DNA from 4 places in the Gordonia sp. McavH-238-E genome. Region 1 is predicted to be linked to each of the others. Evidence: predicted binding sites of a transcription regulator. Region 1 holds the regulator's gene; each other region holds the start of a gene.

Region 1 (7,433 bases):
CATCGGTAGTCGAGTGAGAGGCAAGACGATGGCGCAGATCCTGACAGGGACCCCGGTGGTCGGCGGACTGGCCCACGGTCCCGCGCTGTGGCCGGGCGAGCGACCCGATCACTCACCGGAGAAGCTCGGCGTCGGCGTGGAGATCCCCGAGGAGCGTCGTGCCGACGAGGTGACACGCTTCGCCACGGCGGCCGGCGCCGTCGCCTCGCGACTGCGTACGCGCGCCTCCCAGAACACCGGGGTGACCGCGGAGGTGCTCGCGGCGACCGCGGGACTCGCCGAGGACCGGGGGTGGATCGGGGCCGCGAGCGCGCTCATCACCAAGGGCGCCACGGCCGAGGCCGCTGCCGTCGCCGCGACCGATCAGTTCGCGGCGGTGTTCACCAAACTCGGCGGGTTGATGGCCGAGCGGGTCACCGATCTGAACGATGTCCGCGACCGCGTGCTCGCCGAACTGCTCGGTCTACCCGAACCGGGCGTGCCGACACCGCAGGTGCCCTCGGTGCTGCTCGCCGACGACCTCGCACCCGCCGACACCGCCGGTCTCGACCCGACGACCACGATCGCGCTCGTCACCCGGCTGGGTGGGCCGACCAGCCACACCGCGATCATCGCCCGGCAACTGGGGATCCCGTGTGTGGTGGCCGTGGCCGATCTCGCCGAGATCGGACCCGGCACAACGGTTCTCGTCGATGGGACGACCGGCCGGGTCGAGGTGGAGCCTGACGCGGAGACGGCGCGGGCGCGAGTCGAGGAGGATCGTCGGCACGCCGAGCTCGTCGCCGGGTGGACGGGTCCGGGGCAGACCGCCGACGGCATCGCCGTCTCGGTGCTCGCCAATGTCGCCGACGGATCGTCGGCGCGGGCCGCCGCCGGGCACCCGGTCGAGGGCGTCGGACTCTTCCGCACCGAACTCGCCTTCCTCGAACGCGCCGACGAACCGTCGGTGGACGAACAGGCCGCGATCTACCGGGAGGTCCTCGACGCGTTCGGCGGGCAGAAGGTGGTGATCCGTACCCTCGACGCCGGCTCGGACAAGCCCTTGAGGTTCGTGACCCACCCAGACGAATCCAATCCCGCGCTCGGTGTCCGTGGGGATCGAATCGCCCTGGCGCATCCCGAGATCCGAGCCCACCAGCTCGACGCGATCGCGCACGCCGCGTCGGGTTCCGACGTCGCGCCGTGGGTCATGGCGCCGATGATCGCCTCGCCGTCCGAGGCGCGCGCCTTCGCCGCGGAGGTCCGCGGCCGGGGCCTGGTCGCCGGGGTCATGATCGAGGTGCCCGCGGCCGCCATCCTGGCCGAGGCCGTGCTCGCCGAGGTGGACTTCGTGTCGATCGGCACCAACGATCTGACGCAGTACACGATGGCGGCCGATCGGATGTCGGCCGATCTCGCCGGATTGACCGATCCGTGGCAGCCCGCGGTGCTCAGCCTGATCGCGGGTGTCGCCGCAGCGGGTGTCCGCCAGGGCAAGCCGGTCGGGGTGTGCGGTGAGGCGGCTGCCGATCCGAATCTCGCCTGCGTGCTCGTCGGTCTCGGGGTGACCTCGCTGTCCAGCGCGCCGGCCGCGGCCGCCGCGGTGGGGGCTCGGCTCGGCGAGGTGACCGCGCAGGACTGCCGCGCCGCCGCCGACGCCGCGCTGGCCACGTCCGACCCCGCCGCGGCGCGAGAAGCTGCCGCGGCGGTGCTCGACCGTTCGGTCGGGGGAGAGGTCAGACTCGCCGCATCACGGTGACGACCTTGCCGAGGATCACGGCGTCGTTGCCCGGGATGGGATCGAACAGCTCGTTGTGCGGCATCAGCCACACATTGGCGCCTTGACGCTTGAAGGTCTTCACGGTGGCCTCGCCGTCGATCATCGCTGCGACGATGTCGCCGTTGTCGGCGACGTTCTGCTGCCGCACGACGACCCAGTCGCCGTCGCAGATGGCGGCGTCGATCATCGACTCGCCCACGACGCGCAGCAAGAAGAGCGAGCCCTCGCCGACCAGCTCGCGAGGAAGCGGGAACACGTCCTCGACCGCCTCCTCGGCCAGGATCGGGCCACCGGCCGCGATCCGGCCGAGGACCGGCACGAAGGTCGGCTCGGGCAGCCGGCCGGCCGGCGGGGTCTCCGGCGACGGCGATTCGCTCGGCGCGATGTTGACCGCACGCGGCCGGTTCGCATCCCGCTTGAGCAGACCCTTGCGCTCGAGGGTCCGTAGCTGGTGGGCGACCGACGATGTCGAGGCCAGGCCGACCTCGTCGCCGATCTCGCGGATGCTCGGCGGGTAACCGCGCTCGCGTACCGAGCGGCGGATGACTTCCAGGACCCCGAGCTGGCGCGGGGTGAGTGAGGCCTCGGCGGCGGCGACGTCGATGGGGGCCTCGTCGTCGGCTCCCCGCGCTCGGCCGCGCCTATCGCCGGTGTCACTCATGTTCGGTTCCTCTCGTCTTCGGAACGTGCTGGTAGATGGCCCGTGGGGATGTTCAGCCGCGTCCGAGCCTAGCGGAGTGCGACCTCCACCTCAAACATTTGTTCGATGTGTCGCGAGACTTTGTCGGTGCGCCGTGCTACAAATTCGAACATCAGTGCATCGAACATCTGATCGAAGTTCGAACACCGGATGCCAGACACCCGAACACCCGAAGATCCCGCACCGAACACCCGGAGGGCACCATGCGCACCGCCACTCTCGTCGCTCCCGTCCGTACCGAGCGTCCCGACACCGTCCGGGCGCGCACCGACCGCGCCGACCGTATCCGGACCCGGACCCCGCTGTCCGACGGTTCTCGGCCCGTCGACAACCGGCCGGCAGGCAACCGTCCGGTGGGCGGGTCGCCACTGACGCCACGCGTCGGCGGCACGCACTGCGGCTCCGCGGTGGGTGCCCGGGGCCGCGGGCCGGTCGGTCCGGATGCGGCGGTGTTCCGTCGCCGTCGCCGCACCGCCGTCGCGGTCCTCGCCGGCGTCGGCCTCGCGTTCGTCGTGTGGGTGTTCGGTGTCGTCGGTCAGAACTATTCGGACTCGATGACGCCCGCCGCGGTGAGCGCAGAGGTCGTCCACGTGCGCGCCGGGGATTCCCTCAGTACGATCGCCGGCCGGGTGGCGCCCGAGATGCCCCGCGACATCGTGATCGACGAGATCGTCGCGATGAACGATCTGCCGTCGAGTGCGCTGCAGGTGGGTCAGCCCCTGCTCACCCCCCGGTACCGCTGAGGCCGGGCGGTATCCTCGATGGCACAGGGGCCGGCCGAGAAGCGGCGGGGCGCACGGTTTCGGTGCGTTCCAGCGTCCCGCGACCTGCGTGAGGACACGATGCGCTGCCCCTTCTGCAAGAACGACGACACCAAGGTCATCGACTCGCGTGTCGCAGATGAAGGGCAGGCCATCCGACGGCGTCGCTCGTGTGTGGAGTGCGGGCGCCGATTCTCCACGGTGGAGAGCGCCGTGCTCGCCGTGGTCAAACGCAACGGGGTCACCGAGCCGTTCAGTCGCGAGAAGGTCATGCGCGGTGTGCGTCGTGCCTGTCAGGGCCGGCACGTCGCCGAGGACGCACTCGCGCAACTCGCCCAGCAGGTCGAGGACACGGTGCGCGCGAGCGGATCGGCCGAGATCCCCAGCAACGAGGTCGGTCTCGCGATCCTGGGTCCGCTGCGTGATCTCGACGAGGTGGCGTACCTGCGGTTCGCGTCGGTGTACCGGTCGTTCGACTCGGTGGAGGACTTCCAGCGCGAGATCGACGATCTGAAGTCGTCGGCGTCCGGTGGCGGACGTGTCGAGACCGCCACCACCGATCCCGTCTCAGCCGAGTCGGTCCAGAGCTCGTAGGACGCGCTTCTCCGACACGGGGAACGCGGTACCGAGACGCTCGGCGAACAACCCGACCCGTAGTTCCTCGACGAGCCACTGCGCCTCGTCGTCGACGATCGCCCGTCGGTGCTCAGGGACCTGTTCGAGCCGTTGGGCCCACCGCTCGACGACGCGATCGACGACCGCGACGCCGGCCTTGTCGCGCGCGGCGGACGCGGGCAGCGCCTCGAGACGTGCCCGCGCACCGTCGAGGTACCGCGGCAGGTTCTCCAGATGCCGCCGTGCGGTGGCTGCCACGAAGCCGTCGAACACGAGATGGTCGATCTGCTCGGCGACGTCGTCGGCAGCCAGCGATCCGGCGTGCCGGTCGATCGCCGCGCGGACCGGCGCCAGCCGTTCGAGCGCCGCGACGGCGAGCGAGAAATAGTCCGGGGCGGCCTCGGCGACGCGCGGCCTGATCCGCTCGAGGAAGGCCGAAAAGGATTGTGGCGAGCGGACTGCCGCCAGCTCGGCGTCGGCGACACCGATGGTCGCGTCCCGGATGGCCCGTCGAGTGCAGTCGGCGAGCAGTGCCTCGATGTCCGCATAGGGACTCAGGCTCAGGGCGAGTCGTTCGGCCGGATCGAGTGAGCCGGCGAGGCGTTTGGACAGCGGGGGAATCGCCAGTTCGAGCAGGGCGACGAGCCCGCGACGACGGAGACGCTCGCGGGCGTCGGGGGAGGACGCGTCCACGACGATCACGCCACGCGGGCGGCCCTTGTCATCGGCGACCACGTCGATCGTCGGGTAGCGGGTCAGCCGCTGCCCGGCGACGTCGACCGTCGTCTGTTCGGGGAGCGTGCCGATCCCGTCGGCGGTCCAGGCCCGGTACAGAGTGCGTGACACCGTTCGCGGCGCCGCGGGCACACCCTTCTGCTGGAGCTCGGACAACGAGTCCGCGCGGGCGATGATCCGTCCGGCATCGTCGGCGACCGCGAAGTGCATCCGGAGGTGAGCCGGCACTCGTTCGACGTCGAAATCAGCTGCGGTGACTCTCATCCCGGTGATCGCCGACAGCTCGCGCGCCAGTCCGGCGGCCAGCGGCTCCTTGCGGGGGGTGAGTCGGCCGAGGGCGAGGTCGGCGAATCGTTGCGCAGGGGACATGCTCTTGCGGAGTTGCTTCGGCAGGGACTTGACCAGTGCGGTGGCCAGTTCGGCGCGCATGCCGGGGACCGACCAGTCGAATCCGGCCGGACGCACATGGGGGAGCAAAGCCTGCGGGATCACGACCGTGACCCCGTCGTCGGTCGCGCCGGGTTCGAAGCGGTAACGCAGTTCGAGTCGGGTGTCGCCCTGCTGCCAGGCGCCGGGGTAGTCCGTCGGCGCGACATCGGTGCCGCCGGTGACGTCCTCGGGACGCAGATCCAGCAGATCCGGTTCGGCCCGGCGGGCCTTCTTCCACCATGAGTCGAAGTGCCGCGCGGAGGTGACGTCGGCCGGTAGCCGCTGGTCGTAGAACTCGAAGAGCTGGTCCTCGGTGATCACCAGACCCCGGGTGCGCGTGCGGTTCTCGACGTCGGAGGCGGCGTCGAGGAGTGTGCGGTTGCGCTCGAAGAAGGCGTGCTGCGTACGCCAGTCGCCCTCGACGAGAGCGTGCCGGATGAACAGCTCCCGCGAGACCACCGGGTCGATGGGGCCGTAGTCGACGCGCCGCCGGGCGACGAGGGGGACGCCGTAGAGGGTGACCCGCTCGTAGGCCATCGCGGCCCCGCGTCTGGCGGACCAATGCGGCTCGCTGTGGGTGCGCTTGACGAGATCCCCGGCGAGTTTCTCGGCCCACAGCGGATCGATCCCGGCGACGGTGTGGGCGAAGAGTCGGGACGTCTCGAGGATTTCGGCCGCCATGATGAAGGCGGGTGGCTTCTTGGCGAGCGGAGAGGCGGGGAAGATCAGCAGTGTGGTGTTGCGCGCACCGGTGAACTCGCGGCCCTCGGTGTTGCGGGCGGCGATGTTGCTCAGCAGACCCGACAGGACGGCCCGGTGGACGGCGTCGGCGTCGAGTTCGGTGGGCGCGACCGACCAGTCGAGGTCCTTGACGATCTCGGTCAGCTGTCGATGGAGGTCCTGCCACTCCCGGATGCGAAGGAAGTGTAGGTACTCCCGCTCGCACATGCGCCGAAAGCGGCTGCCGGACAACTCCTTGCGCTGTTCGCCGAGGTATCGCCACAGCTCCACGTAGGACAGGAAGTCCGACTGTGGGACGACGAAGCGCCGGTGCTGGGCGTCGGCGGCCTCCCGGTGCTCGGCCGGCCGTTCCCGAGGATCGGGGAGCGACATCGCCGCGGCGATGACGAGAAGGTGGTCGAGACAGCCGAGCTCGTGTCCGGCGATGAGCATTCGGGCGACCCGCGGATCGACCGGAATCCGCGACATCGACCGGCCGGTCGGGGTGAGCCGAGGCGGGCCGCCCTCGCGTGGGACGGTGATGGCGCCGAGTTCGGTGAGAACGCCCATACCGTCGCGGATCGCGCGGTCGTCGGGCGGCTGGACGAACGGGAAGTCGGCGATCTCGCCGAGCTTGAGGGAGGTCATCTGGAGGATGACGGCGGCCAGGTTGGTGCGCAGGATCTCGGGGTCGGTGAACGCCGGCCGGGATTCGAAGTCGTTCTCGCTGTAGAGGCGGATGCAGACGCCGGGCGCGACGCGACCGCATCGGCCTGCGCGCTGGCGGGCGCTGGCCTGGGAGACCGGCTCGATGGGCAGGCGATTGACCTTGGTCCGGGTGGAATACCGGCTGATGCGGGCGGTGCCGGTGTCGATGACATACCGGATGCCGGGCACGGTGACCGAGGTCTCGGCGACGTTGGTCGCCAGCACGATCCGGCGTCCGTCGGACGGGGAGAAGACCTTCTGCTGTTCGGCGATCGACAGCCGCGCGTAGAGCGGCACGATCTCGGCGCCGGGCCCCTTGCCGCCACCGGTGCGGCGGCGCAACGCGTCCGCGGTCTCCCGGATGTCGCGTTCGGTCGGCAGGAACACCAGGATGTCGCCGCGGCCACCGGCCCACAGTTCGTCGACGGCGGCGTCGATGCCCTGGATCTGGTCGAGGTCGGCATGCTCGCCACCGCCGGCATCGTCGCCGTCGTCGGGGCGCTCCTGCAGGCTCAGCGGCCGGTAACGGATCTCGACCGGATAGGTGCGACCCGACACCTCGATGACCGGGACCGATGTCGTCGGCGTACTGAAATGCCGTGCGAACCGGGCCGGTTCGATCGTCGCGGAGGTGATGATGACCTTGAGATCGGGTCGTCGCGGCAGCAACCGGCGTAGGTATCCGAGGATGAAATCGATGTTGAGGCTGCGCTCGTGCGCCTCGTCGATGATGAGGGTGTCGTAGCGGCGCAGCATCGGGTCGGTGGCGATCTCGCGCAGCAGGATGCCGTCGGTCATGACCCGGACGAGGGTGTCGGCGCCGGAGCGGTCGGTGAACCTGACCGAGTAGCCGACCGCGTCGCCGAGCTCGGTGTCGGTCTCGTCGGCGATGCGTTTGGCGACCGAGCTCGCGGCGATCCGCCGGGGCTGGGTGTGCCCGATCGACCCGCGGATGCCCCGGCCGAGTTCGAGGCAGATCTTCGGGAGCTGCGTGGTCTTGCCCGAA
Region 2 (7,433 bases), on a different contig from region 1:
ATCGTCGCCATCGTCACCGGACTGCTCGGGTTCCTCCTCGCACTCGCGACACCACTCATGCCGGTGTCGCAGCGAACCGCCGAGATCGACTGGCCCCAGAACGGACAGATCGGTTCGGTGTCGTCGCCGCTGATCGGCTACACACCCGTCGACCTCGACGTCACGATCCCCTGTACCGCCGTCGACGACCTGCCGCCCGGCGGATCGGTACTGCTCTCGACCACTCCCAAGCAGGCGCCGAAGTCGGGTGAGCGCGGCCTGTTCATCCGCAAGACCGGCGCTGCCGATGCGCCCCTGGACCGGCAGGGCGTCGAGGTCGTGATCCGCAACGTCTCGCTGGTCTCGGCCACGCTGCAGGACATGCGCGACCAGGGCTGCCGCGAGATCGTCGTGCACGCCGACTCCGACGCGGTGACCGCCGAGTTCGTCGGCATGACGAGCGGCACCCAGAACGAGGACGGCGAGGACGAACCGCTCGCAGGAACGACGGAGGACAAAGAGGCCTTCAAGTACTGGCCCGATCAACGCCCCCAGGTCACCGGCCTCTTCACCGACCTGTCCGGCCCCGCCGGCGACATCGCGGGCCTCGACGCCCACGTCACGATCGATTCGCGCTACAACACCGCGCCCACCATCTCGAAGTGGCTGGTCGTCATCGTCGGCGTGGCGTCGACGCTGTTGTCACTGGCCGCACTGGCCGCGCTCGACTCGACCGACGGTCGCCGCCATCGACGGATCTTCCCGGCCCGATGGTGGCGTCTCAACGCCCGCGATTACGTGGTGATCGGGGCGCTGATCCTCTGGCACATGATCGGGCCCAACACCTCCGACGACGGTTATCTCCTGACCATGTCGAGAGTCGCCCAGGACAGCGACTACACCGCGAACTACTTCCGGTGGTACGGCGCGCCCGAGGCACCCTTCGGCTGGTACTACCAGGTGTTCGGTCTGCTCAGCCACGTCTCGGTGGCCAGCCCGTGGATGCGACTGCCGGCACTCCTGTGCGGAATCCTGGTGTGGCTCATCGTGAGTCATGAGGTTCTCCCCCGTCTGGGCCGGGCCGCCCTGACCCGACCGATGGTCGCCTGGACCGCCGCATTCGCGTTCCTCGCGTGCTGGTTCCCCTTCAACAACGGCCTGCGGCCCGAGCCGATCATCTGCCTGGGTGCGCTGCTGACGTGGTGTTCGGTCGAACGCGCCATCGCCACCGGCCGAATGCTGCCCGCCGCGGTCGCGTGCCTGATCGGTGCCTTCAGCATCGCCGCCGGGCCGACGGGCCTCCTTGCCGTCGCCGCACTGATCGCAGGCGCGCGGCCGATGATCATGGCGCTCATCAAGCGGGCCCGCGTCGTCGCCGAGTTGTCCGGTTCCACCTCGTCAACTGGTTCGTCACCGAAGGATTCAGAAGCCGCCGACCGTGAGCGCCGCACATCACTGCGCTGGTCGTTCGTCGCGCTGATCGCGCCGATCCTGGCTGCCGGCACCTTCGTCGTCTTCGTCGTGTTCTCGAACCTGACCCTGCGGTCGTTCGCCGAGGCGTCGAGCATGAAGTCGGCGCTCGGCCCGTCGATGAGTTGGTACAACGAGATCGGCCGTTACTCGGCGCTCTTCGCCTTCTCTGCCGACGGTTCCATCGCCCGACGTTTCGCCGTGCTCGCCATGATCCTGGGACTGGTCGTCTCGGCGGCCGTGCTGGTTCGCAAGAACCGCATCCCGGGCACCGCCATCGGCCCCACGCGTCGCATCGTCGCGATCACCTTCGCGTCGCTGGTCTTCCTCATGTTCACGCCCACCAAATGGACCCACCACTTCGGTGTCTTCGCGGGCATCGCCGCCGCGCTTGCCGCGATCGCCGCGATCGCCGCCAGCCAGCAGTCGATGCACTCCCGGCGCAACCGCACCCTGTTCTGCGCGCTCGTCCTGTTCATCGGCGGTCTCGCCTTCACCGCGCCGAACTCGTACTACTACTACTCCGCCTGGGGCATGCCGTGGGGAGTGGAGCAGGTCAAGATCGGCGGCATCATGCTCGGCAGCGTGCTGCTCTACGCCGCGCTCGCCCTGCTGCTCCTCGCGCTCTGGTTCCATTTCCGCGAGCCGTTCACCGGGACCGATCCGCACGTCGAGGAGTCGACCGCCGGCGACGCCGCTCATCAGCGCTGGTACAGGCGGCTGATCGCCTCGATGGCCGCCGCGCCGCTCGCCTACCTCGCGATGGCGGTCGTCGTCTTCCAGATCGTCACCGCGATCTTCGCCGGCATCCACCAGAGCTCGTCGTACTCGGTCCCGCGGTCCAACTTCGCCGCGGTCGCCGGTAACCCGTGCGGCATGGCCGACAAGGTCTGGGTGGAATCCGATCCCAACCGCGACATGCTCCGTCCGGTCGATCCCACCCTGTCCAACCCGCTCGGCGGACCGCCACCGGCACCCGGCACCTCCCCGACCACCTCGGGGTTCTTCCCGAACGGCGTGCCGACGGCACTGGAATCAACGGCCAGCGAGGGATCTCTCGGCGTGCTGTCGGGCGACGTCTGGCAGTCCCCCGACATCGTCAACTCCAACCCCGGCGGCACCGGCGGCGGCGAGATCTCCGAGCCCGGGATCAACGGCAGCACCGCGGCCCTCCCGTTCTTCCTCGACCCCGCGTCGACCCCGGTCATGGGCAGCTATTCGAAGCTCGACCAGGTGCCGGCCCGCCTCACCTCCGGGTGGTACGCACTGCCGGAGGACTGGCGGGACCGCCCGCTGCTGACGATGGCGGTGGCCGGCGAGTACGACAACCCGAACGTCATGCTCGAGTACACCGCCGACCCGATCGGCCCGGGCACCCGCGACGCCGATCTCGAGGCCGCGGGCGACACCGAACTCATCGACCCCGGCCCGCGCCCGTCGTGGCGAAACCTGCGATACAACACCGACGAGCTCCCCTCGGACACCACCGCGGTGCGGATCGTCGCCACCGACGACAACCTCGCCGAGGACCGGTTCATCGTGCTGACCCCGCCGCGGATCCCGCAGATGGACACCCTGCAGGACGTCGTCGGCGACACCGACCCGGTCCACATCGACTGGACATCGGGGCTGGCGTTCCCGTGCCAGCGTCCGTTCACCCACGACGTCGGGGTCGCGGAGATCCCGAAGTGGCGCATCAAGCCCGGGTCCGACCTGGCGGCCGCGGTGTCGGCGTGGCAGAACAGCTTCGGCGGCGGCCCGCTCGGGTGGATCGAGGTCTCCCAGCAGGCGACGGCGCTGCCGACCTATCTGATGGCCGACATCGGACGCGACTGGGGCGCCCTCGAACGCTACGAGCCATACGGTGACGTCGACACGCTCGCCGAGATCGAGACCGGCACGGCCACCCGCAGCGGATTGTGGAGTCCCGCGCCGCTGCGGCACTGACAATCAGGCGGCATGCTAGCGATTCGGCGGCGCTGACGGCCCGGTCGCCGTGGTGGCAGTCAGCCCGGCGAGCTGCTCCGCAGTCACGGATGGTCGGCGAGGATGCGTGCGAGGGCTGCTTCGACCGGGGTCAGTGGTCGAGTGGTGGGATGCTCCGGCAGTGTTCGCGGCTGGACGAGTTCGCGGTAGGCGAGTTCGAGACGCCGACCGCTGTCGCCATGACCGACGGCGTCGGGGCGCGACAGGTCGCCGGGCCCTTTGCCCCCTGAGGAGCGCCCGGAGCTTGCGGAGGGCGCGTCACGAAGGGTCTGGCGACCGAGTCTGCGAAACCCTCGGGTGGTCGGTCCGTGGATCTCGTTGCGCACTGTGTTCAGGTGTGTGGTGAACCGCCGGGGTATGTCGGGCCGGCGGTTGAGGCGGTCGGGGTTGGGTGGCGCGCCGGGTTCGGTGTTGAGTCGCCAGAGGCAGCGGCCTTCGTCGGGTCCGGACCGTTCGATGCGGGTGGTGTACTGGCCGGGTTGGTCGCCGACCATGCGGTTGTGGCGGGGGCAGGCCGGTGCGAGGTCGTCGATGTCGGTGAGACCACCTTTGGCCCAGTCTTTCTGGGCGTGGTGGAGTTCGACGTGGGTGGCGGGCTGGTCGCATCCGGGTGCCGAGCACACTTCACCGTCGGGGCGGGCGAAGGACACGAGGCGTTGTTCGCGGGTGGCCAAACGTTTCCCCCTACCGAAGTGCAGCGGCACCGCGGTGGCGTCTTTGAAGATCGCCAACCACGGCTGCACGTCGCCGCCCATCGCGATCAGGTCGGGGATGGGGATCAGGGTTCCGGTGGCGGTGGTGGCGAGTCCGGCTTCGCGGATCAGGTCGTTCAGATCGGCTTTGATGATCAGTTGCACGGGCAGGCCGCGGTGCGAGGTTCCGAGTGTGCCGTCGGCGAAACCGGCGGCCAGTGCGGCGTCGAGGGCGTCGTGATTGGTCTGGGCGGGGGTGCGTTGGTCGCGGTCGGCGGCGAGGGCCAGGGCGTCGGGGTCGGCGGTGCCGGCCGGTCCGGACGGTGAGTTGGGGTCGTCGGGGTTGTTGAGTCCGGGTTTGCCCCAGACGGCGAACATCATCGTGAGCCGGGCGGCGAGTTCGGGGGTGAGGGTGCCGGAGATGGTGGCGGTGCCGTCGGCGCGTTGGCGTCCGATCCACAGGTTGCGGCGCCGTTTCTGGTCGGTGTCGTCGGTGAGGGTGCCGTCGGGGTCGAGGTGAGCGAGGAGCCGCGCGCCGAGTTGGGTGATGTCGGCAGGGGTGTGGTCGGCGGCGATCTCGGCCATTTGTCGTTCGGCCGCGACCTTCACGTCGTGGTCGACAGCGTGGGGGATCTGGTCGAGGACGTCGAGGGCTGCCTGGAGGTGGGCGGTTCCGACGGAACCTTGTGCGAATGCCTCGGCGAGGGACGGGTGTTCGGGCGTAAGCACTTCGCCGCCGAGGCTGGTGCGGGTGGCGGTGGCGTCCATCTGCTTACGACGCCGCACAGGGTTGGAGACCCGCAGCCGGTGGGTCATGAACTGCATGAGCGTGCGGCAGCCGGTCTTGCGGGGGAGGTCGCGGGCCTCGGCCTGATCGATCTGCCGGTCACCGGCGACGGTCAGTCGTGCGATGGCGCGTTCGGTCTCGGCTGCCACGTCGGCCAACTCAGTATCGGTGCACGGTGACAGGTCCACGGTCTGCAGTTCGTCGAGGATCGCATGCAACTCGGCCACCAGCTCGACGGCACGCGGTTGCGGCGCCACCGAATCGTCGACGTGCGTGGTGTCGGCCATGACGACCACCTCCCCCGAGAACAGTTGCTGCGAATGTACGTTCGACTGTACACGAAAGGTGGGCAGTCGGCAGAGCGAAATGTGTTGTCCGACAGAATTTTTCCTCCGCCCAGTCACCACTGAAGATTGTCGGTGGTTGCTGGTACGCTCCGCCCCGCGGGCAAGATCTGAGCTGTCGCGCGGGCGGGACCCTTCGTGACGCGCCCTCCGCAAGCTCCGGACGCTCCTCAGGGAGCGGGGGTGACGCGCCCTCCGCAAGCTCCGGACGCTCCTCAGGGAGCGGGGGGTGACGCGCCCTCCGCAAGCTCCGGACGCTCCTCAGGGAGGCGGGGGTGACGCGCCCTCCGCAAGCTCCCCAGGAAGCAGTGGTACCGACGCTCACGCACCTCGTCGATCAGGGCTGCGGGGTGGGCCCTAGGTGGCCTGAGGCACGTCGCTTACGATGAGGCACCGTGCCTGTGACAGCCCCGACCTCGCCAGAGGATTCCGCAGAACCGTCGTCGCCGGGGCCGGCAACATCGGGGCCGGGGACCAGGATCTCCGCGGGTACCGCCCGGTGGATCGCGATCGTGGCCGGGATCGCAGGCATCGTGCTGTGTGCCCTCACCCCACTGCTGCCCGTCAAGGCCGTCGACGCCGGTTTCGACTGGCCCGCCGGACAGGACCTGAGCGCCGACACCTCATCGGTCATGGCCCCGCTCATCGCGCAGACCCCGCAGACCCTCGACGCCCGCATCCCATGCGCGACGCTGGCATCGGCCGAGGACGGGGTGGTCCTGGCGACCATGCCGACCAACGCGCCGAAGTCGAAGTCGTCGTCGTTGTGGGTCACCGCCACCGACGCCGCGATCACCGTGACCTTCCGGAACAGCCTCGCCGCCACCGCCGCGCGTGCCGACCTGGACCGATGCCGTGAACTGCGCATCTTCTCCGCGCCCACCGGCCCCGGCGCGGAGTTCGTCGGGCTCGGCGAGTCGACGACGCTGCCGCCGGACCGCCGCCCCCAGGTCGACGGCATCTTCAGCAACCTGAGCCCGGAGCAGGCACGCGCCGCCGCCGCCGACGGCCTCCGCGTGCAGGTGACCATCGACAACCGCTACGAATCGTCGCCGTCGGTCCTCAAGATCGTGGTGATGGCGCTCGCCGCCCTGTCCGTTCTCGTCGCCGTCGTCGCGCTGGGGCTGCTCGATCGCATCGGCGGCTACCACCGGCGGATCGGCGCGCGAACCCGCTCCTGGTGGCATTCGCTGAAACCCCGGGCCACCGACCTGATCGTCACCGCGATCCTGCTGGTCTGGAGCGTCCTCGGGGCCGGTTCACCCGACGACGGCTACATCCTCAACATGGGCCGGACCGCGGACGGCTTCGGCTACCTCGCCAACTACTACCGCTTCTACGGCATCCCCGAGGCTCCGTTCGACTGGTACTACAGCTTCCTCGCCGCGTGGTCATCGGTCTCGCCGTCGGTGCTGTGGATGCACATCCCGCAACTCATCGCCGGGCTCGTGTCGTGGTTCGTCCTCAGCCGTGTGCTGCTACCCCGTCTCGGTCCGGCCGTACGGCGGAGTTCCTGGGCGATCTGGGCCGCCGCCCTGACGTTCACCGCGTTCTGGCTGCCGTTCTGCAGCGGGCTGCGCAGCGAGGGGATCATCGTCCTCGGTTCGCTGCTCACCTGGTGGGCCGCCGAACACGCGATCGCGACACGACGACTCCTGCCGGCGGCCCTCGCCGCGCTGGTCGCGGGGTTCACCCTCGCACTCGCCCCGCACGGCCTCGTCGGCGTGGCCATCCTGCTGGTGGCGGCCCGCTCGCTGCTGCACATCCTCATCGATCGGCGTAGACGACTCGACGGCTCCGTCTGGACGTCGACGCTGACCCTCCTCGCGCCGATCGCCGCGGCCGGAATGCTCGTCCTCATCGTGGTGTTCCGCGATCAGACCCTGGCGACCGTCCTCGAGGCGATCAAGCTGCGTTACACGGTCGGACCGGTCATCTCCTGGCACCAGGAGTTCCTGAGGTACTACTTCATCTCGGTCGTGACCGACGACGGCGCTCTCACCCGTCGGGTGCCGTTGCTGCTCCTGCTCGCCGGCCTGTTCGTGACGGTCGCGGTCATGCTGCGCCGCACGAGGATTCGCGGCGTCGACCCGGGTCCGGCATGGCGCCTGATCGGCGCCGTGGGTGTCACCCTGCTGCTGTTCGCGTTCACGCCCACCAAATGGACCATCCAGT
Region 3 (7,433 bases), on a different contig from region 1:
AACGGGCTGGCGCTACCGCCGCTGATCCGCGTCTGACCACCCGGGATGGGCTCGTTGATCGCCGGTGCCGAGACGACGCGCGAGTCGAGCGTGAACGCGGTCTGGGTCCGGTTGGGTGCCTGTTCGGCGGTGTACCGAGGCCAGAAGTTGGCGGCCTCACCCTCGAATTCCAGGGTCACCACCCATTCGCCGGTCTGCGGATCGGTACCGGCGTTGGCGTTCTTGATGTCGCGACCGTCGATGATCTCCGGGCCCAGGAGGTAGACCTCCGAGCCGTCGGTCGAACAGGCCACGAGGTACTGGTCGGGGCGATCGTTGCCCAGCAGCGGATCGTTCGCCGTCGGCGAGCAGTCCATCTTCGCCATCTGCTGCTGCAGTGCCTCGAGCTGCTGCGGGGTCGCGTTCGCCGGCGCCTGGCGCAGTCTGCGCTGCTCGTCGATTGCGGCGGCTGCGGCCTCGGTGGGCAGGGCGTCGGCCTGGTCGTCGGCACTCTCGGGCTTCGGGGGTTGCGGGGTCGCCATGGCCGGCTGCCCGACCACCGGCCGGACGTACAGGCGCGCCGTCTGGCCCAGCGACTTGGCCTGCGCACCGTCTTGGCCGGGAACCGTGATGATCAGGTTGTCGCCGCTGACGACGACCTCGGAACCGGAGACACCGAGGCCGTTCACACGCTGCTCGATGATCTGCTTCGCCTGGTCGAGCTGCTCTCGGGTCGCCGCCTGCCCGTCTTCGGTCCGCGCGGTCAGCGTGACCCGCGTACCGCCCTGCAGATCGATGCCGAGTTTCGGTTCGATGGTCTGGGGTCCGGTGAAGAAGATCAGGCCGTACACGACCGCGAGCAGGCCGATGAAGGCCACGAGCGGGCGCCACGGCGGGATCTCTCGAGCCGGTCGCGACCGCTTCCCTGCAGTCCGGCCCTTCCCCGAAGTCCGAGAGGGAGTTGTCACAGCTGTTCAGGTCTCCTTGAGAGCGTCAACCGGCCGACGGGCATCACGACCGGCACGACCCACCACCGGCCCGCGGCCAGGTCCCGCCGGAGCCGCGTACGACGCGGCCGTGCGGGCAGGTGGGCGCGCCGCGTCGCAGAATCGACGCGGCGCGGATTCGGCTTACTTGTCGGTGTCGCGCGCGTCGTCGGCGGCAGGCTTGTCCAGGCTGACCGAGTCGACGTCGTCGTAGTCGTCGGCCGGGATGTCCGGGGCGACGTGACCCGCATAGGTGGCGGCGGCCTCGTCGGTCGGGACCACGCGCATGACCGCGAGCCGGTTCCAGCGGGTGACCACGCCGGTCGCGATCTCGACGTCGACGACGTCGGGCGAACTCGCATCGATCACGGTGCCGAAGAGGCCGGAGGTCAGCTGGACGCGGGTTCCGGTGGACACCGAGTTCTGCATCTCCTGCATCTCGGCCACACGCTTCTTCTGCTTCCGCATCGACAGGAACATGAAGCCGGCCAGCAGGGCGAGCAGGAGCGGGAAGAGCAGAGCGTCCATGAGTGCGAGTCAGTCCTTTGGGTATCGGGATGTACGGCGTGAGCGAGCGGCCTGTCCGGAGGTGATCCGGGCAGCATCAGCTCAGCTGTGCTCCACACAGTGTGCCACGTCTTGCGCGGAGGTCATCCCCGCAGGTGGTGCCGGTGTGGTCAGAGGTCGTCGAACAACGTCTCCGCGCCGACGTCGCGCGGACGCACGCCGAAGGTGGCGTTCATCGCACCCGCCGGTGGGGTGAGACCGAGGTGATGCCAGGCGGCGGCGGTGGCGACCCGCCCGCGGGGCGTCCGGGCGATCATCCCGGCGCGCACCAGGAACGGTTCGCAGACCTCCTCGACGGTGGCCGGCTCCTCGCCGACCGCCACGGCCAGCGTCGACACGCCGACCGGTCCGCCGCCGAAGGCACGGATCAGGGCGTCGAGCACGGCTCGGTCGAGCCGGTCGAAACCGAGTTCGTCGACGTCGTAGACCGCGAGCGCCGCGCGGGCGACGTCCACGGTGATCGAGCCGTCGCCGCGCACCTCGGCGTAGTCACGGACCCGGCGTAGCAGCCTGTTCGCGATACGGGGCGTGCCCCGCGAGCGGCGAGCGATCTCGCCGGAGGCGTCGCCGCGGAGTTCCATGCCCAGAATCCCGGCCGACCGATGAAGCACCCGGACGAGCTCGTCGGGTTCGTAGAACTCCATGTGGGCGGTGAATCCGAACCGGTCGCGCAGCGGCCCGGTGAGCGAACCGGACCGGGTCGTCGCCCCGACCAGCGTGAACGGCGCGACGTCGAGCGGGATCGAGGTCGCACCGGGTCCTTTGCCGACCACGACGTCGACGCGAAAGTCTTCCATCGCGAGGTACAGCATCTCCTCGGCCGGACGCGCGATGCGATGGATCTCGTCGATGAACAGCACATCGCCCTCGACGAGGTTGGACAGCATGGCCGCGAGGTCGCCGGCGCGCTCCAGGGCCGGCCCCGAGGTCACCCGGATGGCGGCCCCCATCTCCGAGGCGATGATCATCGCGAGCGACGTCTTGCCGAGCCCTGGCGGACCCGACAGCAAAATGTGGTCGGGTGTGCCGCCACGCCCCTTGGCACCGTGCAGAACGAGTTCGAGCTGCTCGCAGACCCGCGGCTGCCCGATGAAGTCGGCGAGCGACTTCGGGCGCAGACCCGCGTCGAGATCGCCGTCGGAGCGAACCGGGGTCGCGCTCACGTCCCGGTCGTCGACGTCATCGGTGTCGTCGAACATCTAGGACGCCTTCCCCAGCAGCGACAACGAGTGCCGGAGCGCCGTCGACGCATCGGCGCCGGGGTGTTCGGCGAGGACCGCGGTGACCGCCTTCTCGGCGGGGCCCGCGGTGAATCCCAGCCCGACGAGGGCCTCGGCGACCTGCTCTCGGATGCCGCCGACGACGGTCACACCGCTCGCGGGCTCGCCGGTGGGCCGGTCGACCTTGTCCCGGAGTTCGACACAGAGCCGTTCGGCCACCCGCTTGCCGATGCCGGGCACGGACGTGAGGGCCTTGGTGTCGGACTCCGCGAGTGCTCGCCGCAGCGCATCCGGTTCGAGCACCGCGAGGGTGGCCATCGCCAGTCGTGGGCCGACACCGGTCACCGTCTGCAGCAGAGCGAAGAGGGCGCGGGCGTCCGGCTCGGTGAAGCCGTAGAGCGTCATCGAGTCCTCGCGGACGATCATCGAGGTCAGCAGCGTCGCCTCGTCGCCCCGGCGAAGCCGGGACAGCGTCGCGGGTGTGGCGAGCACGCGGTAACCCACTCCCCCGCAATCGATCACGGCATGGTCGAGAGCGATCTCCAACACCGGTCCGCGAACTGACGCGATCATGCGCGACTCCCCTCTCGTGCCTGGGCCACCCGCGCGCGGTGACGGGCCGCGGCGGCGTCGGCCTGCTTCTGCGCGGCGGCCATCCGTTCCATCATCGGTCCGCGCCAACAGTGACAGATCGCCAGCGCGAGCGCGTCGGCCGCGTCAGCGGGACGCGGTTTGGTCTGCATGCCGAGAATCCGGGTGACCATCGCGGTCACCTGCGCCTTGTCGGCGCGCCCGCTTCCGGTCACGGCCGCCTTCACCTCCGAGGGGGTGTGGAAGCGGACCGGAACATCGCGCTGCGACGCGGCGAGCGCGATGACGCCACCGGCCTGCGCGGTCCCCATCGCGGTGGACACCTGGTTCTGGGCGAAGACGCGTTCGATGGCGACCACGTCGGGCTGGTGGACGTCGAGCCAGTGACACGCCGAGGTGTAGATGGCGAGCAACCGCTCGGCGAGGTCCATGTCGCTCGGGGTGCGCACCACGTCGACGTCGAGCGCCGTCACCGACCTCCCACGCCCCGACTCGACCAGCGCGATACCGCACCGGGTCAGACCCGGATCGACACCCATGACGCGCACTCGTACCCTCCCAGGCCTCGCGGACAGTTGCGAACAACTGTTCGAGATCCTATCGGGACGGGTGGACAACGCCGGTGATCAACACACCGGGCCGAGTCCTGAGGTCAGTCGTTCTCGAGTTCGGCGAGGACGTCGTCGCTGATGTCGACGTTGCTGTAGACGTTCTGGACGTCGTCGGAGTCCTCGAGCGCGTCGATCAGCTTGAACACCTTGCGGGCGCCGTCGGCGTCCACGGCCACCTCGACCGACGCCCGGAAGCTCGCCTCGGCGGAGTCATAGTCGATCCCGGCCTCCTGCAGGGCGCTGCGGACTGCGATCAGATCGCTTGGCTCGCTGACGATCTCGAAGGACTCACCCAGATCGGTGACCTCTTCGGCACCGGCGTCGAGCACAGCCATCAGCACGTCGTCCTCGCTCTGCCCGTTCTTCTCGAGCGTCACCACGCCCTTGCGGGTGAACAGGTAGGACACCGAGCCCGGGTCGGCCATGTTGCCGCCGTTGCGCGTCATCGCGGTCCGGACCTCGCCCGCCGCGCGGTTGCGGTTGTCGGTGAGGCACTCGATGAGCACGGCCACACCGTTGGGTCCGTAGCCCTCGTACATGATGGTCTGCCAGTCGGCGCCGCCGGCCTCTTCGCCACCGCCGCGCTTGCGCGCGCGCTCGATGTTGTCGTTGGGGACCGACGACTTCTTCGCCTTCTGGATGGCGTCGAACAGCGTGGGGTTGCCCGCCGGGTCGCCGCCGCCGGTCCGTGCCGCCACCTCGATGTTCTTGATGAGCTTGGCGAACATTTTGCCGCGCTTGGCGTCGATGGCCGCCTTCTTGTGCTTGGTGGTGGCCCATTTGGAGTGGCCGCTCATGTCCGTCGATTCCTTTCCCGGCGCCGGCACGTGCGGCGGGCCGCAGCCCGCATCCGGCGCACTCCTGCCTCTGTTCGGCCGCCCAACTTGTTGTGCGCCCTGTTGGTTGCGCCCGGCGTGCCGGGCTCATGGTCTACCTCTGGTTCGGCACGATCTTACCGACGCACCATCTCCACGAAGTATTCATGTACGCGCCGGTCGCCGGTCACCTCTGGGTGAAACGACGTCGCGAGGACGTTTCCCTGACGGACCGCGACGATCCGCCCGGCCGCCGGACCGTCGGGCACGCGCGCCAGCACCTCGACCTCGGGGGCGATCGTCTCCACCCACGGCGCGCGGATGAACACCGCGCGCATCGGCGCAGCACCCTCGACGTCGGTGATCCCGGTGAAGTCGAGATCGGTCTCGAAGCTCTCGACCTGGCGGCCGAATGCGTTGCGGCGCACCGTCACATCGAGGGCATCGAGGTGCCGCGCGTCCGGTCGGGTGTCGAGGATCGTGGATGCGAGCATGATCATGCCGGCGCACGACCCGTAGGCCGGGAGCCCGTCGGACAGCTTCTCCGCGAGCGGGTCGAACAGGTCGAAGATGCCGAGCAATTTGCTCATCGTGGTCGACTCGCCGCCCGGAATGACGATCCCGTCGATCTCGTCGAGCTCGGCCGGACGACGAACGGCGATGGCGTCGGCACCGCTGGCCTCGAGCGCGTGGACGTGCTCGCGGACGTCACCCTGCAGCGCGAGGACCCCGATACGCGGCCGGTTCGTCGCGGTCACCGATCGGTCCGGGCGGGGTCGCGCCGCCCGGTGCGGGTCAGGCCCTCCTGGGTGACCGCGGCCACGAGTCGTCCCTGTAGGTCGAAGATCCGCCCTTGGGTGAGGGAACGTCCGGCTCCCGCCGACGGCGAGGTCTGGTCGTAGAGGAGCCAGTCGTCGGCGCGGAAGGGCCGCATGAACCACATGGCGTGGTCGAGGGAGGCCACCTGCGGCTTGGAGTCCGGATGCGGCACGCGCGACGAACCGATCAGGGTCATGTCGCTCATGTAGGCGAGCGTGCCGACGTGGAACACCGTGTCATCGGGCAGCGGATGTCGGTAACGGAACCACACCCGTTGCTGGGCAGCGAAATAGGGCGACGTGACCAGCTTGTCGGCCGGGACGATGCGGAGGTCGAAGTTGCGCCACTCCTGGAAGACCGCGCGCTCGCTCTCACTCAGTTCCTCGGATCGGTCGGCGAGCTCATCCGGGCGCGGCGCCGGCGGCATCCGGTCCTGGTGCTCGTAGCCCTCGTCGGTGCGGACGTGAAACGACGCCGACATGGTGAAGATGGCCTCACCGTTCTGGACTCCGGTCACCCGCCTGGTCACGAAGGATCGTCCATCCCGGATGCGGTCGACGAGGAACACCGCCGGGCGGTCCGGATCGCCGGGGCGAAGGAAGTAGCCGTGCAACGAGTGGACGTCGAACTCCTCGGACACCGTCCGGGTCGCCGACATCAGGGCCTGGCCTGCGACCTGACCGCCGAAAGTGCGCTGCAGGCGACTCGGGAAGGCACCGCCACGGTAGATGTCGTTGTCGATCTGCTCGACCTGGAGTATGTCCTCGATGGCTGCCACGCAGACCAGTATCGCGCACCGGACCGGTGGACACTCCCCTGCCCGCCGGCCAGACGTTCCGCGATCAGAGCTCGTCGAGCGTCATGATCCCGTCCTGGATGGCGCGGGCCACCAGCGACGCCTTGGTCGGGGCCGGACGGCCGATCTCGGCGTACTTGGCCCGGATACGGGTGAGGTGGGTGTTGACCGTGCCGAGCGAGATGTAGAGCTCCTGTGCCACAGCAGGTTTGGAGTCGACGAGCATCCAGGTGCGCAACACCTCGACCTCGCGTGAGGTGAGGTTGGGCTTCGCCCGGTCGACGGCCGGTGCCGCGGCGACCTCGGGGATGTCGGTGGTGGCGGGCACGGCGACCGCCCGGTGCAGGTGGGGGTGGCCCGGTCGATGTCCCAGACCCAGCGGCTGACCCGCACGCGACGTCTGGATCTGGTGGCCGGGCAACGGCATCCGGCGGGCCGCGAGACGCGCCAGGGCTTCCTTCCGGCGGGCGATGGCCTCCGCATCGCGACGAGCGCTGACCGAGCGCAGGTGCTGGGGAGCCTGGTGGGCAATCGCAGTCATGTGTGCTTCCTCTTCACTCATTCGAACCGGTGGTCTTCCGGGTCTTCCCGGCGATGAAATGAAGATTATGGGCTGATGGCCCGCTGGTCGATGGGGAGAACTCCCCTACCCGTGGGGAGAACTACCCACGGTGAAACCGCAGGTCAACAGCGTGCAAAGGAGAGTCGACCTCAGCCCTCGGCGTTCCGTGCCGCCTCGGCGTCGATGAGCGGGAGGTCCTCGCGGGTGACGATGCGCGACGACACCGCGTATTCCACGAGTTTGGTCCGGCGATTGCTGGCGAGTTTGCCTCCGCCGCCGCGCATTCCGCTCACACCGAGCTGATCGAGTTTGTCGCAGACGTTGTCGAGCTTGCGGTTGAACTTGGTCAGCGGCCAGCCCAGCCGTCGGGCCGCCTGCGCCGACGACGGGATGGCACTCGACCCTGTCCCCTCGCGTCGGAGGATCTCCTCGGCCAGCACGATGATGAGCAGTTTCTGGCTCTCGGTGAGCGTCGGCACGCCCTGGG
Region 4 (7,433 bases), on a different contig from region 1:
ATACGGTTGCGGCGCAGGCGGATTGTCCAGCACCGGCGCGGCCACCTCCCACACGTGGGCGAGGCCGTCGGGCCGGGTGAACAGCGACCGGTCACCGCGCAGCACGTCGACGATGAGCCGCGCGTACGGCGACAGGCCGTCGGCCACCTCGTCGAGCTGTTCGGTCATGTGCGCGACGGACAGGTCGGTGCCCGAACCCGGTTCCTTGACGGTGACGGCCAGATCGATGGCACCGTCACCGGCCAGGTCGAAGGTCAGCACGGTGCCGTCCTCCGGGGTATCGGTCAGCGGGCCGTCGCTGGGGGCGCGGAACACGAGACTGAGTCGCTGTGCGCTGTGGTCGAGCATCTTGCCGGTCCGGAGCAGGAACGGGACGCCGTGCCAGCGGTCGGTGTCGACCCACAGGCGGACTGCCGCGAACGTCTCGGTGGTGGAATCGTCCGGAATCCCCTCGGTGTCGCGATACCCCTCGTACTGGCCGTAGACCACTTCGGCGGGGTCGAGCGGACGGAAGGCCGCGATGACCGACTCCCGCGCGTCGAGCAGGTCGTCGGCGCCGAGCGACGCCGGAGGTTCCATGGCGACCTCGGCCGCCACCTGGAACAGGTGCGTGACGATCATGTCCAGGAAGGCCCCGGTGGCGTCATAGAACGCGGCGCGGTCGGCGATGTCGAGGGTCTCCGGGACGTCGATCTGGACCTCGGCCACGTGCTCGCGGTTCCACACCCCGGCGAACAGTCCGTTGGCGAAACGCAGGACGTGCAGGTTCTGGGTGCTCTCCTTCCCGAGGAAGTGGTCGATCCGGTAGATCTGCTTCTCGTCGAGGGATTCGTGCACCGCTTCGTCGAGTGCCCGGAATCCGTCGGGAGACGTCCCGAACGGCTTCTCGTAGACGACCCGCGAACCCTTCGCGAGACCATGCGCGGCAATGGCTTTCGTGTAGTCGACGAAAGTGGTGGGCGGGAGGGCGAGGTAGTGGACCAGCTGAGCGGTGTCCCCGACGGCGTTGCGGGCGGCGTCGATCACCTCCAGCAGACGGCCGGGGTCGTCCGCGGTGAACCCGCCGCCGGCGAACCGGATGGTCTCGGCGAACGACTTCCACTCGTCCGACGAGCCCGACCCGTCCGCACCGAACTCCTCGATCGCATCCTTGACGTGCTGTCGGAACTCGTCGTCAGTGCGGTCGCCCCGCCCGTTGCCGATGAGCTGCCACCCGCGGGGGAGCAGATCGCGGCGGTGGAGTTCGTACAGCGACGGCAGGACCATCCGCTTGGCGAGGTCGCCGGTCGACCCGAAGAGTACGAAGATCACTGCTGAGTCCGCGTCAGAATCGGACGGTGTCGCGTTCTCCGGTGCGGAGCTGTCTGCGGTCATGCATCAATAGTGCCCATCGACGCTGCCGGAGGTCGGATACGCGCGGAGAGCGGACCTGCTCGCCGACGCGGGAAGGAGTGATGCAGATCACATGCCCAGTTAACATGAGCGGAATGGACTCAACTCTGTTGGCGTTGTAGACCGCGTATGGCTCATACTTGAGCCTGTTGGACTAAAGAGAAAGGTGCACGCGAGTGGACAGCTTCACCCCCACCACCAAGACGCAGCAAGCATTGAGCGCTGCTGTGCAGGCGGCGGCCAGCGCTGGAAACCCCGACGTGCGACCGGCCCACATCCTGGTGGCACTGCTCGATCAGTCCGACGGCATCGCGTCGCCACTGCTGAAGGCAGTGGGCGTGGACCCGTCGAGCGTTCAGGCGCAGGCCCAGGCATTGGTCGATCGCATGCCGACGGTGTCCGGCGCCAGCTCGACGCCTCAACTATCCCGTGAATCGATCGCGGCCATCACCGCAGCCCAGCAGCTGGCTGGTGAACTCGACGACGAGTACGTCTCGACCGAGCACGTCGTCGTCGGTCTGGCGACCGGTGACTCCGATGTCGCCAAATTGCTGCACAACCTCGGTGCGACTCCGCAGGCTCTGCGCGAGGCATTCGTCGCCGTGCGCGGCAGTGCGCGGGTCACCTCCGAGGATCCCGAATCGACCTACCAGGCTCTCGAGAAGTACTCGACCGATCTGACCGCGGCCGCCCGCGAGGGCAAGCTCGACCCGGTCATCGGCCGCGACACCGAGATCCGGCGCGTCGTACAGGTGCTCAGCCGACGGACCAAGAACAACCCGGTCCTCATCGGTGAGCCCGGTGTCGGCAAGACCGCCATCGTCGAAGGCCTCGCCCAGCGCATCGTCGCCGGCGACGTGCCGGAGTCGTTGCGCAACAAGACCGTCATCTCCCTCGACATGGGATCGATGGTCGCCGGCGCGAAGTACCGAGGCGAGTTCGAGGAGCGCCTGAAGGCCGTGCTCGACGAGATCAAGGGGTCGGCCGGACAGGTCATCACCTTCATCGACGAGCTGCATACGATCGTGGGTGCCGGTGCGACAGGCGATTCCGCGATGGACGCCGGCAACATGATCAAGCCGATGCTCGCCCGCGGTGAGCTGCGCCTGGTCGGTGCCACGACCCTCGAGGAGTACCGCAAGTACATCGAGAAGGACGCCGCACTCGAGCGTCGATTCCAGCAGGTGTACGTCGGTGAGCCGTCGGTCGAAGATGCCATCGGCATCCTCCGCGGCCTCAAGGACCGGTACGAGGTGCACCACGGTGTGCGCATCACCGACTCCGCACTGGTCGCTGCCGCAACGCTGTCCGACCGGTACATCACCTCGCGCTTCCTGCCCGACAAGGCCATCGACCTCGTCGACGAGGCCGCGTCGCGGTTGCGGATGGAGATCGACTCGCGCCCCGTCGAGATCGACGAGGTCGAGCGGATCGTCCGCCGTCTCGAGGTCGAGGAGGTCGCCTTGGAGAAGGAAACCGACGCGGCGTCGAAGGAGCGGCTCGAGAAGCTGCGCGCCGAGCTGGCCGACCAGAAGGAGAAGCTCAACGAGCTCTCCGCCCGGTGGCAGTCGGAGAAGACCGCGATCGACGCGGTCCGCGACCTCAAGGAGGAGCTGGAACGGCTTCGCGGCGAGGCGGATCGGGCCGAGCGCGACGGTGACCTCGGACGGGCTGCCGAGCTGCGGTACGGCACGATCCCCGGACTGGAGAAGGAACTCGAGGCCGCGATCGAGAAGACCGGCACCGATCCGTCGCAGGACGTGATGTTGCAGGAGGAGGTCGGACCCGACGATGTGGCCCAGGTCGTGTCGGCGTGGACCGGAATCCCGGCCGGACGCATGCTCGAGGGCGAGACCGCCAAGCTGCTGCGCATGGAAGAGGAACTGGGACACCGGGTCATCGGCCAGAAGGACGCGGTGCAGGCGGTGTCCGACGCGGTGCGTCGTGCCCGCGCAGGCGTCGCCGACCCGAACCGGCCGCTCGGTTCCTTCATGTTCCTCGGCCCCACCGGTGTCGGCAAGACCGAGCTCGCCAAGGCGCTCGCCGAGTTCCTGTTCGACGACGAGCGGGCGATGGTCCGCATCGACATGAGTGAGTACGGCGAGAAGCACAGCGTCGCACGGCTCGTCGGTGCCCCGCCCGGTTACGTCGGGTACGAGGCCGGCGGCCAGCTGACCGAGGCGGTGCGGCGTCGTCCGTACACGGTGGTCCTGTTCGACGAGATCGAGAAGGCCCACCCGGACGTCTTCGACATACTGCTGCAGGTGCTGGACGAAGGCCGACTGACCGACGGCCAGGGCCGGACGGTGGACTTCCGCAACACCATCCTGATCCTCACCTCGAACCTCGGTGCGGGTGGCGACAAGGACCAGGTGATGATGGCGGTGCGGTCGGCGTTCAAGCCGGAGTTCATCAACCGTCTCGACGATGTGGTGATCTTCGATGCCCTGAGCCCGGAGGAACTGGTGTCGATCGTCGACATCCAGCTCGGCCAGCTCAAGAAGCGCCTCGCGCAGCGTCGCCTCGACCTCGAGGTGTCGCTCAAGGCCAAGGAATGGCTGGGCGCACGTGGATTCGACCCGCTGTACGGTGCGCGCCCACTGCGCCGGTTGGTGCAGCAGGCCATCGGTGACCAGCTCGCCAAGCAACTGCTCGCCGGAGACATCCGCGACGGTGACGTGGTGCCGGTCAACGTCAGTGCCGACGGAGAGTCGTTGGTACTCGGCTGATCTCAGCTCGTCACAGTTCATCGCGAGACAGAGTCCATCGCAAGACAGGGGACCCATCCTTCGGGATGGGTCCCTTTGTCGTTGTGCATGGTTCAAAGGGTGGCGAGTAGCTCCATGAGGTGTGCTTCGACGAGAGAGGGCCGGGGTGAGGGTGGTCCGGGTCGGGGTGGTCGGACGTCGATGACGTGGCTGATTGTCAGCCATGATTGGCGTGCTTGATCGTCGGGCCCCCTGCTCCCTGAGGAGCGCCCGGAGCTTGCGGAGGGCGCGTCACGAAGGGTGGTCGGTCCGTAGATCTCGGTGCGCACGGTGTTCAGATGTTCTGCGAACCGCCGGGGTATGTCGGGTCGGCGGTTGATGTGTTCGGGGTTGGGGGGTGCGCCGGGTTCGGCGTTGAGTCGCCAGACGCAGCGGCCTTCGTCGGGTCCGGACCGTTCGATCCGGGTGGCGTACTGGCCGGGCTGATCACCGACCATGCGGTTGTGTCGCGGGCACGCCGGTGCGAGGTCGTCGATATCGGTGAGACCGCCCTTGGCCCAATCCTTCTGGGCGTGATGGAGTTCGATCTGGGTGGCGGGCTGATCGCAGCCGGGTGCGGAACAGACTTCGCCGTCGGGGCGGGCGAAGGAGACGAGACGTTGTTCGCGGGTTGCCAAACGTTTCCCGCGCCCGAAGTACAGTGGCACGGCGGTGTGATCTTTGAAGATCGCGAGCCACGGCTGGATGTCCCCGGCCATCGCGATCAGGTCGGGGATCGGGAGCAGGGTGCCGGTGGCGGTGGTGGCGAGCCCGGCTTCGCGGATCAGGTCGCCCAGATCGGCTTTGATGATCAGATGGGCGGGCAGGCCGCGGTGCGACGTTCCGAGAATCCCGTCTGAAAAGCCGGCGGTGAGTGCGGCATCGAGGGCGTCGTGATTTGTCTGGGCGGGGGTGCGTTGGTCACGGTCGGCGGCGGTGGCCAGCGCGTCGGGGTCGGCGGTGCCGGCCGGACCCTGGGGTGAGGCGGGGTCGTCGGGGTTGTTGAGTCCGGGTTTGCCCCAGACGGCGAACATCATCGTGAGTCGGGCGTGGAGTGCGGGAGTGAGGGTGCCGGAGATGGTGGCGGTGCCGTCGGCGCGTTGGCGTCCGATCCACAGGCCGCGGCGTCGTTTCTGGTCGGTGTCGTCGGCCAGGGTGCCGTCGGGGTCGAGATGGGCCAACAAGCGCGCGCCCAATTGGGTGATGTCGGCGGGGGTGTGGGCTTCGGCGATTTCGGCCATCTGCCGTTCGGCAGCGACTTTCACGTCGTGGTCGATGGTGCCGGGGATGCGGTCGAGGACGTCGAGGGCGGCTTGGTCGTGTGCGGTGCCGACGGTGCCTCGCGCGAATGCCTCAGCCAGGCAAGGGTGTTCGGGCTCCAAGATTTCACCGCCGAGGCTGGTGCGGGTGGCGGTGGCGTCCATCTGCTTACGCCGGCGCATCGGGTTCGACACCCGCAGTCGGTGGGTCATGAACTGCATGAGCGTGCGGCAGCCGGTCTTGCGGGGGAGGTCGCGGGCCTCGACTTGATCGATCTGCCGGTCACCGGCAACGGTCAGGCGTGCGATGGCACGTTCGGTATCGGCTGCCACGTCGGCCAACTCAGTATCGGTGCACGGCGACAGGTCCACAGTCTGCAATTTGTCGAGAATCGCATGCAGCTCGGCCACCAGCTCGACCGCACCAGGGGACGGCACGCCGGTGCCATCGTGTCGTTGGGTATCTGTCATGACGGTCACCTCCCCCGAGAACCGTTGATGCGAATGTGCTTTCGAGTGTACACGACCTGGGTCGTCTGGCAACGCCGAAAGTGTTGGTGTGCAACGGAACTGAGTGATCAAATTCTGTCGGTGCCGTGTGGTAGGGGCGGTTGCCCGCCACCGCCTAGGCGAAGATCGCCTGGAGGGCGGGCACCACGTCGTGGTGGTCCCGGATCGGCCGGCACCGGCCCCGGCCGATGAGCGCCAGGTCTTGTGCGAGTTCGGCGTCGTGTTCACCGGAGATGTCGAGCAGCACGTCGACGCGGGGTAACCGACCGGCCGCGTCCCGGGGGTCGGGTCCGGCGTTGTGGACGCAGTCGCTCAACAGGATCACGCGAGCGTCGGCGGAAGGTGTGCCGGCCAACTGGTCGAGGGCGGTCTGCAGCGGGAAGGCCACGTTGGTCAGGCCCTGTGCGGGCAGTGCGAGGAGTTCATCGACGAGATGTTCGGTGGTGACCGGTCGGCCGAGAGGGACGATGAGCGCGGCGTCGGACCAGAAGGCGATGACGGCGAGGTCGTCGCGACCGAGTTCACCGGCGAGTGCGCCGGCTGTCGCGGCCGCGGTGCGGACCTGCTCGCCGCGGGTGGAGCCGGACACGTCGACCGCCAGCACGATGGAGCGTCGGCGCCGGACGCGCTCGCGCACGCGGATGTCGTCGTCCTCAGGAATCGGGTTGCCGATGAGTGCCTCGAGGGTCGCGTCGAGATCGAGCTCATCGGAGCCACCCCGCCAACGCTGGGTCGTGAGTACACCGTTGGCGCTGCGGCGTGCGTTCCGTGTCTCCACGGGACGTGCGAGTCGGAGTCGTCTGGCGAGTCCGATCGCCCGCTCTCGCGCGACCGGGTCGGTCTGTGCTGCAGGGGAATCGTCGTCACGGGTACCTGCGTCATCGGTGACCGCGACGACCGCACCCGAGGTCCCGCGGGGCACGTCCCGGGCACGTCCACGTCGACCGATCGGGACGACGGCGCCGCCGCGGCCCGCGGGCTCGAACAGCATCGGGCTTTCCGACAGCTGTTTGGGTCTGCGCCGCAGTGGCTTCCGTCGACGGGGTTGAGTGCTGACCGAATCGCGCCGGAGCGGTGAATCGGCGTCGACCGCTCTTCAACCCGGGTCGGCCGCCGCCGGCGCCAGTAGGAAGTGGTTCTGCCAGATCTCGCCGAGCACCTGTTCGGCGGTGGTGAACGCGACGTCGTCGAGATGGATCCGCCCGGACAGGGCAACCTGCATGGCGTCGAGGAAGGTGGCGGTGTACGCCGACGGCAGGTCGCGTGGCGGTTCGACCGCGTCGTCGACCGGGACGGCGATGCCGCGCATCTCGCACAGCTGGTGCGCGAGGAGTGCGGTGTCGATCGCTCCGCGTACGCTGCTGCCCTGACGGACGGCGTCGTGTCGACGGGTGTCGCGGGTGACGGTGACGGCATCCGCGACCACTCTCGCCGACGACAATTCTGTCCTGCGCGAGACGATCTCGCGCTCCGCCGCGTCGTCCTGATAGTCGACGACCAGCCGGCACATGCGATCGTAGACCGA

What was found. Region 1 encodes LexA, which represses DNA repair genes until DNA is damaged. Its sites were predicted from a motif close to CGAACANNTGTTCG; they were not measured.
Region 2: MHN80_RS25190 (HNH endonuclease signature motif containing protein) is a predicted target of LexA. The motif match lies at 5,232-5,245, and genes of this name have one in related genera.
Region 3: ruvC (crossover junction endodeoxyribonuclease RuvC) is a predicted target of LexA. The motif match lies at 3,922-3,935, and genes of this name have one in related genera.
Region 4: MHN80_RS11185 (HNH endonuclease signature motif containing protein) is a predicted target of LexA. The motif match lies at 5,900-5,913, and genes of this name have one in related genera.

The regions. Positions count from the first base shown of each region.
Region 1 is NZ_JAKRFE010000015.1:61,642-69,074, forward strand. It holds gene MHN80_RS20625 (phosphoenolpyruvate--protein phosphotransferase) at 29-1,738, shown strand; gene lexA (transcriptional repressor LexA) at 1,716-2,420, opposite strand; gene MHN80_RS20635 (LysM peptidoglycan-binding domain-containing protein) at 2,663-3,202, shown strand; gene nrdR (transcriptional regulator NrdR) at 3,302-3,814, shown strand; gene hrpA (ATP-dependent RNA helicase HrpA) at 3,788-7,433, opposite strand, start outside.
Region 2 is NZ_JAKRFE010000030.1:3,456-10,888, forward strand. It holds gene MHN80_RS25185 (arabinosyltransferase domain-containing protein) at 1-3,396, shown strand, start outside; gene MHN80_RS25190 (HNH endonuclease signature motif containing protein) at 3,480-5,201, opposite strand; gene MHN80_RS25195 (arabinosyltransferase domain-containing protein) at 5,654-7,433, shown strand, end outside.
Region 3 is NZ_JAKRFE010000023.1:30,482-37,914, forward strand. It holds gene secD (protein translocase subunit SecD) at 1-857, opposite strand, end outside; gene yajC (preprotein translocase subunit YajC) at 1,110-1,493, opposite strand; gene ruvB (Holliday junction branch migration DNA helicase RuvB) at 1,643-2,731, opposite strand; gene ruvA (Holliday junction branch migration protein RuvA) at 2,732-3,325, opposite strand; gene ruvC (crossover junction endodeoxyribonuclease RuvC) at 3,322-3,891, opposite strand; gene MHN80_RS23890 (YebC/PmpR family DNA-binding transcriptional regulator) at 3,996-4,751, opposite strand; gene pdxT (pyridoxal 5'-phosphate synthase glutaminase subunit PdxT) at 4,907-5,527, opposite strand; gene MHN80_RS23900 (acyl-CoA thioesterase II) at 5,524-6,366, opposite strand; gene MHN80_RS23905 (LuxR C-terminal-related transcriptional regulator) at 6,431-6,925, opposite strand; gene MHN80_RS23910 (FHA domain-containing protein) at 7,096-7,433, opposite strand, start outside.
Region 4 is NZ_JAKRFE010000006.1:293,962-301,394, forward strand. It holds gene MHN80_RS11175 (glucose-6-phosphate dehydrogenase (NADP(+))) at 1-1,374, opposite strand, end outside; gene clpB (ATP-dependent chaperone ClpB) at 1,569-4,121, shown strand; gene MHN80_RS11185 (HNH endonuclease signature motif containing protein) at 4,214-5,869, opposite strand; gene MHN80_RS11190 (VWA domain-containing protein) at 6,024-6,899, opposite strand; gene MHN80_RS11195 (MoxR family ATPase) at 7,005-7,433, opposite strand, start outside.